3 regions of the Bryobacter aggregatus MPL3 genome follow, and region 1 is predicted to be linked to each of the others. Evidence: riboswitches for the same ligand, from Rfam matches in the RefSeq annotation. Region 1 holds a riboswitch; each other region holds the start of a gene.
The links. Region 1 has a riboswitch for cobalamin ahead of M017_RS0105595 (ribonucleoside-diphosphate reductase subunit alpha). Riboswitches for the same ligand answer to the same signal wherever they lie in the genome.

Region 1 (3,274 bases):
AGAAGTTAATGTCGATCACACGATCGAGGAAGGGAACGGCGCTCGCGACGGTCGCGGCCAGCTTCTCAAAGTCGAAGGCCCCATTCGTCACATGCCGCGCCAGATTCACCGAACCGAGGTTGCACACCGCCGTCTCTGATTGTGAGGTGACTTCGGTGATCTCGGTACACAGATTGCTCAGATGGATGACATTCTGCGGCTGTAGCGTCTGGTTCGATTTCTGATTGCAGGCGTCCTTGAAGGTCATCCAGCCGTTGCCGGTCTCAGCGAGGGTACGCATCATCCGCGAGTACAGGTCACGCGCTTGCATCTGGCGTTCGTACTTGCCTGCGGCTTCGGCCTCGAGATAGGCCTTGCGGAAGGCTTCGCCATAAAGATCGGGAAACTCCGGCACCCGCGCCGGGTCAAATAAAGACCAGGGGCCATCTGTCTCCACCCGTTCCATAAACAGGTCGGGAACCCAGTGAGCAAGATTCAGGTTGTAAGTGCGGCGCGCCTCGTCGCCGGTATTTTCACGCAACTCAAGAAATTCTTCAATGTCGGCATGCCAAGGCTCCAGATAAACGCAGCAGGCGCCCTTGCGCTTGCCGCCCTGATTGACGGCCAGCACTGAAGAATCGAGGGTCTTCAACCACGGCACGATGCCATTGGATTGGCCGTTCGTACCGCGAATCAGAGACCCGCGCGAGCGAATGCGGTGATAGGCCAGTCCTACTCCGCCCGCAAACTTCGACAGCCGTGCGATGTCTTTGTAGCGGTCGTAGATCGAATCAAGATTGTCTTCCGGCGAATCGAGCAAAAAACAGGAAGACATCTGCGAATGTGTCGTTCCGGAATTGAACAAGGTGGGCGAACTGGGCAGATACTCCAGAGCTCCCAGCAAGCGATAAAAGCCCACGGCTTCGGGCACATTTTCAGACAAACCACAGGCGACGCGCAAGAAGAAGTACTGCGGTGTCTCGATCACTTCGCGCGTGACCGGGTCCTTCAATAGATAGCGGTCGTAGACCGTGCGGATGCCGAAGAACTCAAAACGATCGGAATACAGATCGTCGATCGCCGCATTCAGCTTGCGTGCGTTGGCCCGCACAAAGGTGGCGGTTGTTTCTGCAATCAGGCCTGCACGAAAGCCGGCCTCAATTGATTGCGAAAACGAGAAGACGTTCTGATTTTGCACTTCCTTCTCGATGCAGCGCACGAGCAGGCGGGCGGCCAGACGAGAGTATTCCGGCTCCTCGGCAATCAGCGATGCCGCAGTCTGGATTGAGAGCGAATCAAGGTCCTTCGTCGTTGAGCCATCAAAGAGGCCACCGATGGTGTTGGTGGCAACTCGCATCGGGTCCACGTCCTTGAGCCCAACTGAAGATCGCTCGACGGCGCGAATGATCTTGTCGACGCTCACCGCTTCAAAGCTGCCATTGCGCTTGCGTACACGCATGCTCGTCGGAGGAACGGTGGCATGAATGCCGGGAATCAGCTCAGCTGTCTTGAAATTGCCTGTGGAGACCACGCTGTACCTTTCGCGCCGAAAGGAAAACAGCAGAAGCCAGCGCCCGCAGGCCAATCGCCCACGATGCGCCAACACCAGCCCTTCCCTCGAGGCTTGTGACAATACAGCACCTGGGGTGCTGGCTATCGGCAGGTCTTCGGACTCACAGGCATGTGCTTTCGCTTTTCCTAACACCCACGCTTCCCAATCGGCTTGTGCCAACCAGTGCTTTTACTGGGCTTCGTTCCTGTATACCGCTGCGGGTCAGTTCTGGATTTGCACCAGGATTCCCTTTTGATTTCCAACTTTGGAAAACCGACAGCAAGCCCAATATAAGGGGCCACTTTGGACGAAGTCAACTGCTAATTGTGGTGGATCCTTGAGCAACGATCCTTACCCCGCTTCGGTCATCCGCTGGAGGATGCCTGCAATCATGTCGCTTTTGGAAACACGGCTGCCGGGGCAGGCATGTGTCGTCTTCTTGTCTTCTTTGTGGAGCTTCAAGGATCTGGGATCAAGGCCCGCAAGCGAATGCAGTGCCGAGAGAGCAATGATTGCATTCTGACGGACAGCGCGACTGAAAGGCTCAGATTCGTAGTCTCCCACCATCTCGACTCCCCAACTCACAGAATTCCAAGAAGGTGAGTGGATGCCGGATGTCGTCAATGGCGTAAACTCCCAGATCAGGAAGTCGGCGACAAAGAGGTGTGGCCCGGCAGACCATTTTTGCTGGTTCTGGTAGTAGTTCTGGAGATTGAACATGCGGCGGATTCCGGAGACCTTGTGCCAATCCGCCAGTTTCGGTACTCCCGTGTTGTGCAGCACGACAAACTGTGGCTTCCAGCCGGTCAAATGGATGCCCTTCACGTAGGCCTCAAACTGAAGCGGGGTAAAGCACCGCGCCGAGATTCCCTTCCAACTTGCCATGGTTCACTCCTTTTTTGCTGGCACACTCTGGACTTGGCCGTAGAGCTTGCGGAGATCATAGGACCGGGTTCTCGTGGGCTTCACCTCCACGCCGTTCGCCAGTTTCTCCCAATCCTCTTCCTGGTAAAACCCGAGGACGATCGATGAGCCATCGACCCGAAGCAATTTTGCTTTGGAAACCCGCAGCAACTGGCCGCGCTTGGTGTCCACAACCGCAATATGGGAGGCTCCCAAGCCCCCGTCTTCCATCAGCAAAAGAAGCGCCCGGTTGCGGCCCACCATGACTTCTTTGAGATCGGAAATCGCATAGCGCTGCGCCGTGAGCTTTCGAGACTTGCCCCCGGGCCCATAGAGCCACAGAGACTGCCCTTCATTCTCATAGCCACCCGCGCCGTCTGTTCCTGTATAGGCGATTTGCGTCCCATCGCTGAGGATCCATCCCCGATAGGCTCGATTCGCGATCTTGACCGGCTTGCCATGGTCCGTGGCCCACAGTGGCCCGGTAAAGGCCCCTTCCGCATGCTCGACGTGCAGGTCGGCGTAGGCGGGGCTGCCCTGAGAAAAAAGCAGGAGCGGAATGGCGGCCATCATGGCAAGAACTTTGAGAAGCATCCGGTGTCGTTTCTCTCTCTAGACTCCTGGCTCGCTACACCCGTAACGCGCCTACACCCCAAATTGCGTCACAGTTGCCAATCTTGGGCCATGCTCCCGGCAGAAACTTGTTTACTCTGAGCGCAGCGACTGGATTGGATCCAGCCGTACCGCCCGGATCGCAGGCGGCACCGCGGCCAGGATGGCGGCGGACAGCAGCACGATAGCCGTCAGCCCGATCATGCCCCAATCGGCAGCTTTTGCTCC
Region 2 (3,274 bases), 2.6 Mb from region 1:
AAAGAACGGAACCGTGGCGATCACCAGTTCCGGTCCGCTCGAGCCCAAGGATGTCTATGCGATTGTGCGTGGCGCGGCGCCGCTGCGGCTCACCCAAGTGAACGAGGGCCTGATGGCGGGGCACTCGATTGGGAAGACAGAAGCGCTGCACTGGAAGAGTTTCGATGGCCAGCCGATCCAAGGCTGGGTGATCTACCCCCCAGACTTTGATGCAGGTAAGAAATACCCGCTCATTCTCGATATCCATGGCGGTCCCCATGCGATGTATGGCGTTGAGTTCCAGCACCAGATGCAGATGTTCGCCTCGCGTGGCTTTGTCGTGTTGTATGCGAATCCGCGCGGCTCTACCGGCTACGGAGAAGTCTTCGGCAATGTGATTCACGCGAAGTATCCGGGCGACGATTATCAGGACCTGATGCTCGGCGTCGACGCCATCGTCGCCAAAGGATCGATCGATCCGAAGCGCCTCTATGTCACCGGCGGCTCGGGCGGCGGTCTATTGACGGCCTGGATCGTGACCAAGACCGATCGCTTTGCCGCGGCTGTCAGTCAATACCCGGTGTCGAACTGGTTCACGCAGACAGGCAGCGCCGACATCGGCTTACTGATGACGCGCTGGATGAAGGCGATGCCCTGGGCAAACCCGCAGCAGTACATCGAGCGCAGTCCGGTGTTTTTTGCCGACAAGATCAAGACGCCCACCATGGTGTTAACTGGCGAGGAGGATTGGCGCACGCCGATTGCGCAGAGCGAGGAGCTTTACTTTGCGATGAAGGTGCGTGGTGTCGATACGGTGCTGGTTCGTTTCCCGAAAGAGCCGCACGGGATTCGTGGAGCCTTCCCGTCCCATCGCATCCTGAAGGTGGAACATATTCTCGGCTGGTTTGAGAGGCACTCGCCGTAATGTCTAGGTGGTGGTCGGCCGGATGGAGAACCGGGAAGCGGAGTTTGCAAAGATGGCGATCACCAGAATGCTCGCTGACGATTCTCGCAGAATCGCCAGTACAATCGGCACAGATGACAGCGCTTGCGGCTCCCCCGCTAACGCTTGAGCACGAGTTCGTCGAGGGGCAGCCGCTCCTGCCAGTGTTCCCGTTCCAGCAGTGGTTGCTCGCTGATCTCAACGGGCCATCCCAGACAGAGATAGGCAACAAAGCTCCACTCATCCGGCACCTCCAGGCAGCGTTGTGCAGCCTGGGGATCGAGGATCGAAACCCAGCCGAGGCCGATGCCTTCCAGGCGCGCCGCGAGCCAGAGCGTGTGGATCGCCATCACGACCGACCAGAGTGCCGTTTCTGGCATCGTACGGCGGCCCAGGCCCGATCCGGCCACCGGGTCCAGATCGGCAAAAACGGCGAGATGCACCGGCGCCTCCACCAGACCCGCTAGCTTCAAGCGCCGGTAGTGTTCGGCCTGTTCGCCTTCGTAGTGCGTGCTGGCTTCGAGGTTGGCGGCAGAGAAATTTTCGAGGATCGTCTGGCGTCGCGCCTGAGTCTCCACCTTCACCCAACGCCAAGGCTGCGAGAATCCAACCGAAGGAGCCAACATGGCCTGCGCGAGGAGATGATCGAGCAATTCTGGTGCGACGGGATCGCTTTTGAAATGCCGTACGTCGCGCCGCCAACGCAGCAGGGCGTCGAACTGGTCGCGGAATTCGGCGGTGAACATTTTATCCAGCAAACAAAGTTGAGCATCGCACATTGCGGACAGTCTGCTATTCTCGTGGAGTCCACGGTACACCTCTTGGTGAGGTGTTGAAAAGGGAACCCGGTGTGAATCCGGGACTGCCCCGCAGCGGTAATTGGGAACGAACATCGCATCCATACACTGGCCGGAGTCATCCGGCTGGGAAGTAGCGATCAGTAGGCCGCCCATGAGTCCGAAGACCTGCCTGGATCAGTTGACCACAACTGACTTCACTTTGCTCTCGTGGGAGGGGCAGGGCCTATGCGCCAATACCAATTTTTCTTTGCTCTTTTTTGTAGTCTTTGTCTGCACGGGCAGACTGTGTTTGAAGGGCTGGTTCACGATGCCCAGAATCGGCCAGTCGACGGAGCGGCACTGACGCTTTTCAGCGATCGCGGTTCCTCACCGCTCGCAAGCACTCGAACGCAGAATGGAAATTTCCGGCTCATCGGGGAAGCCTCGAAAGCGTACTTCGTCGAGGTATCGGCGGACGGATTCCGGAAGATGTTGCTTCCGGTCAGCCCTGGCACGCAGATCGATCTGCAACTGGAAGTTGCCGGTGTTGATCAGCATGTCTTCGTCACCGCCGAGGCGCTGGCGCAGAGCTTCGACCAAGTCTCCAAGGCGGCAACGCTGATCACTTCAGAAGAGATCGCCCAGCGCAACGAGTACAGCCTCAGCGAGACACTGCGCGACACCCCCGGCGTGCTGATCCGCAATCTGGGCGGCCCCGGGCAATCAACCACCATTCGCGTCCGTGGTCTGCGCGCCGATGCGACCTCGATCCTGATCGATGGCCTTCGCTTCCGCGACGTCGCCACCACCCAGGGCGACGCGAGTTCCTTCGCCTCCACGCTGAATATCATCAATGCCGACAAGGTGGAGATCCTGCGCGGCTCCGGCTCGTCGCTCTATGGCTCGAATGCCGTCGGCGGCACGATCAATGTCGTGACACCCCAGGGCGGCGGCCCTGCCTCTGGAGACCTGCAGGTGGAAGGCGGCAATCTCGGCCTCTTCCGCACGCGCGGCGCTGTTTCCGGTGGCGTCAAAGACAACCGGCTCATCTATAGCGCGGGGCTGCTGCATCTGAATGTAATGAGCGGCGTGGATGGCAATGACCGGGCTCGCAGCACTGGCTTCCAGGGCTTTACCAAGTACAGTTTGTCCAAGACGATGTCGCTGTCCGGACGCCTCTTCTTCTCCGATGATTTCGTGCAGCCGAACAACAGTCCGACGGCGAGTGGCTTGCCAACGGCGAACATCCCGAACACGACCATCGTCCAGGCGATCGCACTGCCGCAAAGCGAAGTCAAAAAGAGCTTGCTGGGCCTGCCTTTTGATCCCGGCAATGCGACCTTCATTCCGAATCGCGACGATCCGGACAACCGCCGCGCTTCGCGCTTCTGGTCGGGCGCCCTCGTACTGAAGCAATCGCTCAGTGCGACAGCCGACTGGCAGGCCAGCTACCAGCGCACCCACACCAACCGGGTCTTCATGAACGGCCCGGCAGGCGTCGGCTCGCAACCGCTCGTGTCGAACTTCAGCCAGTTTGAGGGCGGCGTCCATACGGGCGACGCACGTGTGAACT
Region 3 (3,274 bases), 240 kb from region 1:
CTGCGGTGTGCCCGCGGGAAAGCTGCGGAGCCGTTGTTGGAGTTCCTCTTTGTGAAGCAGTTGGAGGGGTGCTTCGATCTGTTCGAGTCCCCACCCCGGACTGGGGCGAATCCAGATGCGAAACCATGCCCAGCCTGGGCTCGCGAGCGCCTCCACATTCATCGTCGCGGGAACAAATAGGTCCGTTGTCTCACCAGGCTCTGTTCCAATGAAGCCTTGCGGCGCCACGCCAATGATCTCGAGGGCATGCTTCTCAAGAGTGATCACTGTCCCGAGTACGGCAGGGTCTTGCTGGAAGCGGCGAGTCCAGTAATCGTAGCTCAGCACTGCCACAGGATGGCCACCGGGCTTGCGGTCCTCGTCCGAACGAAATAGGCGGCCATGCGCGGCACGCAATCCAAAGACCTCAAAGAGATTACCCGAAACATATTGCCGGTGCAGCGTTTCAGTCTCTTTTGCCATCCCGATGCGCACTTGCTGGCGGCGCGAAATCCTTCCAACAACCAGGAAGTCGGCACGCGCCCCTACGGCTTGCTGGTAGCGCTGGAATGTCGGGTAGTCAAACGAATCGTCCTGTTCGAGCTTGCCCTCGCGATTGATCAAGGTCTGGGCCAGATACGAGAGGCGCTCCGGTTCGGCGACGGGGAGCGGTCGCCAGAGAACAGCATCCACAAGACGAAAGGCCGCCGTAGTCGCGCCAATGGCAAGCGCCAAGGACAGGATTGCCGCTGCGGTGGTGACTGGATGCTTGCGGAGTTGCCGCCAGCCGAAGACAACATCAGCAGCGACTGCTTCAAGACGAGGAAGACCGCGTTGCTCTCGATATGTTTCCTTGATGACTTCGAGCGAGCCAAAGCTCAGCCGCGCCTGCCGCCGGGCTTCCGCGTAGGGAAGGCCCGAGCGCATCTTGTCCTCGATCAACATCGCGAGGTGCTCTTCAAACTCCTCACGGAGACGTTCTTCATCGCGTTGCCTTGTGAACAAGGAGTGGAATCGAGTGAAGAGACGTCTCAAATGCTTCATGGCAAGTCTTCTGCTTTCACGGTAAAGAATCGATCGATGATGGCCGTGGTCTGCGCCCAACTCTTCGCTTCCACCTGGAGTTGCTTGCGCCCTTCCCGAGTGAGCTGATAAAAGCGCGCCTTGCGATTGTTCTCAGACAGGCCCCAGTCCGACGTGATCGCACCTTCTTGCTCCAGCTTGAGCAGTACCGGATAGAGAGTGCCTTGATTCACGGCCAGGACATCGCCACTGATCTGCTCAATGCGCCGGGCGATTCCATAACCGTGGAGCACGCCCATGACCTCGAGTGTTTTGAGGATCATCAACGCGAGAGTGCCTTGGTGAACGTCGGATTTTTCTTTCAATTCTACTTCCTGTTGGTTTCCCAAAGAGATCCTATCATAGCTCCTATTGGAAACCAACAGAAATAAAGAACTGCAGGCCGTTTCATTGACACTCTCCCGTCGCGGGTGCTACAACGGAGTCTGCTTTAGGTGCCCACAAGGGCATAACAGGGAAGTTCGGTTCAAAGCCGACGCGGTCCCGCCACTGTATTTGAGTTCAGTTGCTTGTTCTACCACTGAGACGGAAAGTCTTGGGAAGGTAAAGCAGCTCGCAGCCACGTATGCTGCCACTCACGAGCCAGGAGACCTACCTAGAGCCGCATGGTCGAATTTCTGCGGAGAACAGAAACTACATGAAATCCTCTAGACACGTCTACATCCCGATTTTATTGATCCTCAAGATTCCGCAGAGTTTCCGGCCTCACCCCAACGAGGACCCTCTACATGGCATCTTGCTTTCATCGCAGCTCTTCTCTAGTTTTGCTGTTTCCCCTCTGCCTGGCCATTCCACTCCAGGCTGAAACATTCTCAATTTCTGGCATCATTCGCGATGCTCACGGTGTCGTCGCCGGAGCCAAGCTTTCTCTTGCTGGTCCGCAGACCGTTCCATCCACCCGCACGAACGCTGCTGGGGCGTATCGTTTCGATAGCTTGCAGCCCGGCAAGTATCATCTGTCGGTTACGCACAATGGCTTTGAGCCGTTGGAGCGAGAGCTTGTACTCAGCACGGTCTCCATCGAAACGGACCTCACGCTCCAGCCGCGCGCAATCGCAACCACGATGGAGGTGACCGACCTGGCGGGCAAAGCGACCGCATCACGCATGGAGATTCCAGATCGCGATCTCCCGGTACAGGTCAGCAGCATTCCCAGAGACACCATCGAGAGCCAAGGTCTCAACGATCTCTCCACCGCACTGCAGAACGCCTCGGGAGTTTCCTCGCGCGTGCAGTATGGCGTGTATGAAGCCTACACCGTTCGCGGCTTTTCGGGGAGCAGCGTGCTAATGGTGGACGGAATGCGCATGGAAGGGAATCGGCCCAATACACAGCTCAACAATGTCGAGCAAGTGGAAGTATTGAAGGGGCCGAGCTCGGTCCTCTATGGTGGCTCTGCTCTTGCAGGCGCGATCAATATCGTTCGCAAGAAGCCACAGGCGATTCCCGCGTATGACCTGTCCTACCGCGTCGGACGCTTTGGCCTGAATCAGGTCGGCGCCAGCGCCACCGGAGCCATCCTGGGACGCACCCGGCTGCTCTATCGCCTCGATACGATGTTCGAGAACAGCGATGGCTGGAGAGGCGCCGGAGCCAAGCGCTTCAACGTCTCGCCCACTTTTACCTGGCTCCTCCACGACCGCGCGCGACTCACCTTCTTTCAGGGCTATACGCAGGATCGATTCAAACTCGATGCTGGAATTCCGAACGGCCTGTACAACGTTCCAGGCTTCGACCTGAGCAGCCGCTTCAACACAAAGCAAGACTTTGAGGCGGCGCGCGAATGGCAAAACCAGATCTTCTTCAACGGCAACATCAACTCGAAGTGGGAAGTGCGCAATAGCTTTTTCTACAACCGGAAGGGCGATCAGTATTATCACGCCGAATCGCTCAGCTACCAGCCTGCCCTGAACCAGGTGAATCGGACGGCGTTGTACTTCTATCACCATCGCCGCCCGCTGCAGAACCAAAGCGATGTTCTGGGCAACTTTCAGTTTCTGGGACTCAAACACTATGTCCTCGCCGGATATGAGTATCAGGATTTTTACAACTTCACCGATCGCTCGGCTGGCCGCAGCATTGCCTTGCCGCCAGTGTTGCTTCCCAGCTTCAGCGACGCCTATGTCCCTGTTCCCGACTTTCCAACAACAAGTGTGGACTTCTCCTCCGCGTTGAGCCGGGCCACTTATTGGCAGGATCAGATCAGCATTGG

Region 2: it holds a riboswitch for cobalamin, as region 1 does, so the genes downstream of both, M017_RS0117465 (TonB-dependent receptor) here and M017_RS0105595 (ribonucleoside-diphosphate reductase subunit alpha) in region 1, are expected to answer to the same signal.
Region 3: it holds a riboswitch for cobalamin, as region 1 does, so the genes downstream of both, M017_RS0106675 (TonB-dependent receptor) here and M017_RS0105595 (ribonucleoside-diphosphate reductase subunit alpha) in region 1, are expected to answer to the same signal.

Annotation. Positions count from the first base shown of each region.
Region 1 is NZ_JNIF01000003.1:1,134,078-1,137,351, reverse strand. Features, by position in the region: gene M017_RS0105595 (ribonucleoside-diphosphate reductase subunit alpha) at 1-1,438, opposite strand, end outside; cobalamin riboswitch at 1,621-1,824, opposite strand; gene M017_RS0105590 (peptidoglycan recognition protein family protein) at 1,883-2,416, opposite strand; gene M017_RS0105585 (hypothetical protein) at 2,420-3,028, opposite strand; gene M017_RS0105580 (ABC transporter permease) at 3,140-3,274, opposite strand, start outside.
Region 2 is NZ_JNIF01000003.1:3,768,862-3,772,135, forward strand. Features, by position in the region: gene M017_RS0117450 (S9 family peptidase) at 1-904, shown strand, start outside; gene bluB (5,6-dimethylbenzimidazole synthase) at 1,042-1,668, opposite strand; cobalamin riboswitch at 1,715-1,909, shown strand; gene M017_RS0117465 (TonB-dependent receptor) at 1,948-3,274, shown strand, end outside.
Region 3 is NZ_JNIF01000003.1:1,372,020-1,375,293, forward strand. Features, by position in the region: gene M017_RS0106665 (ADOP family duplicated permease) at 1-1,023, opposite strand, end outside; gene M017_RS0106670 (PadR family transcriptional regulator) at 1,020-1,367, opposite strand; cobalamin riboswitch at 1,478-1,675, shown strand; gene M017_RS0106675 (TonB-dependent receptor) at 1,827-3,274, shown strand, end outside.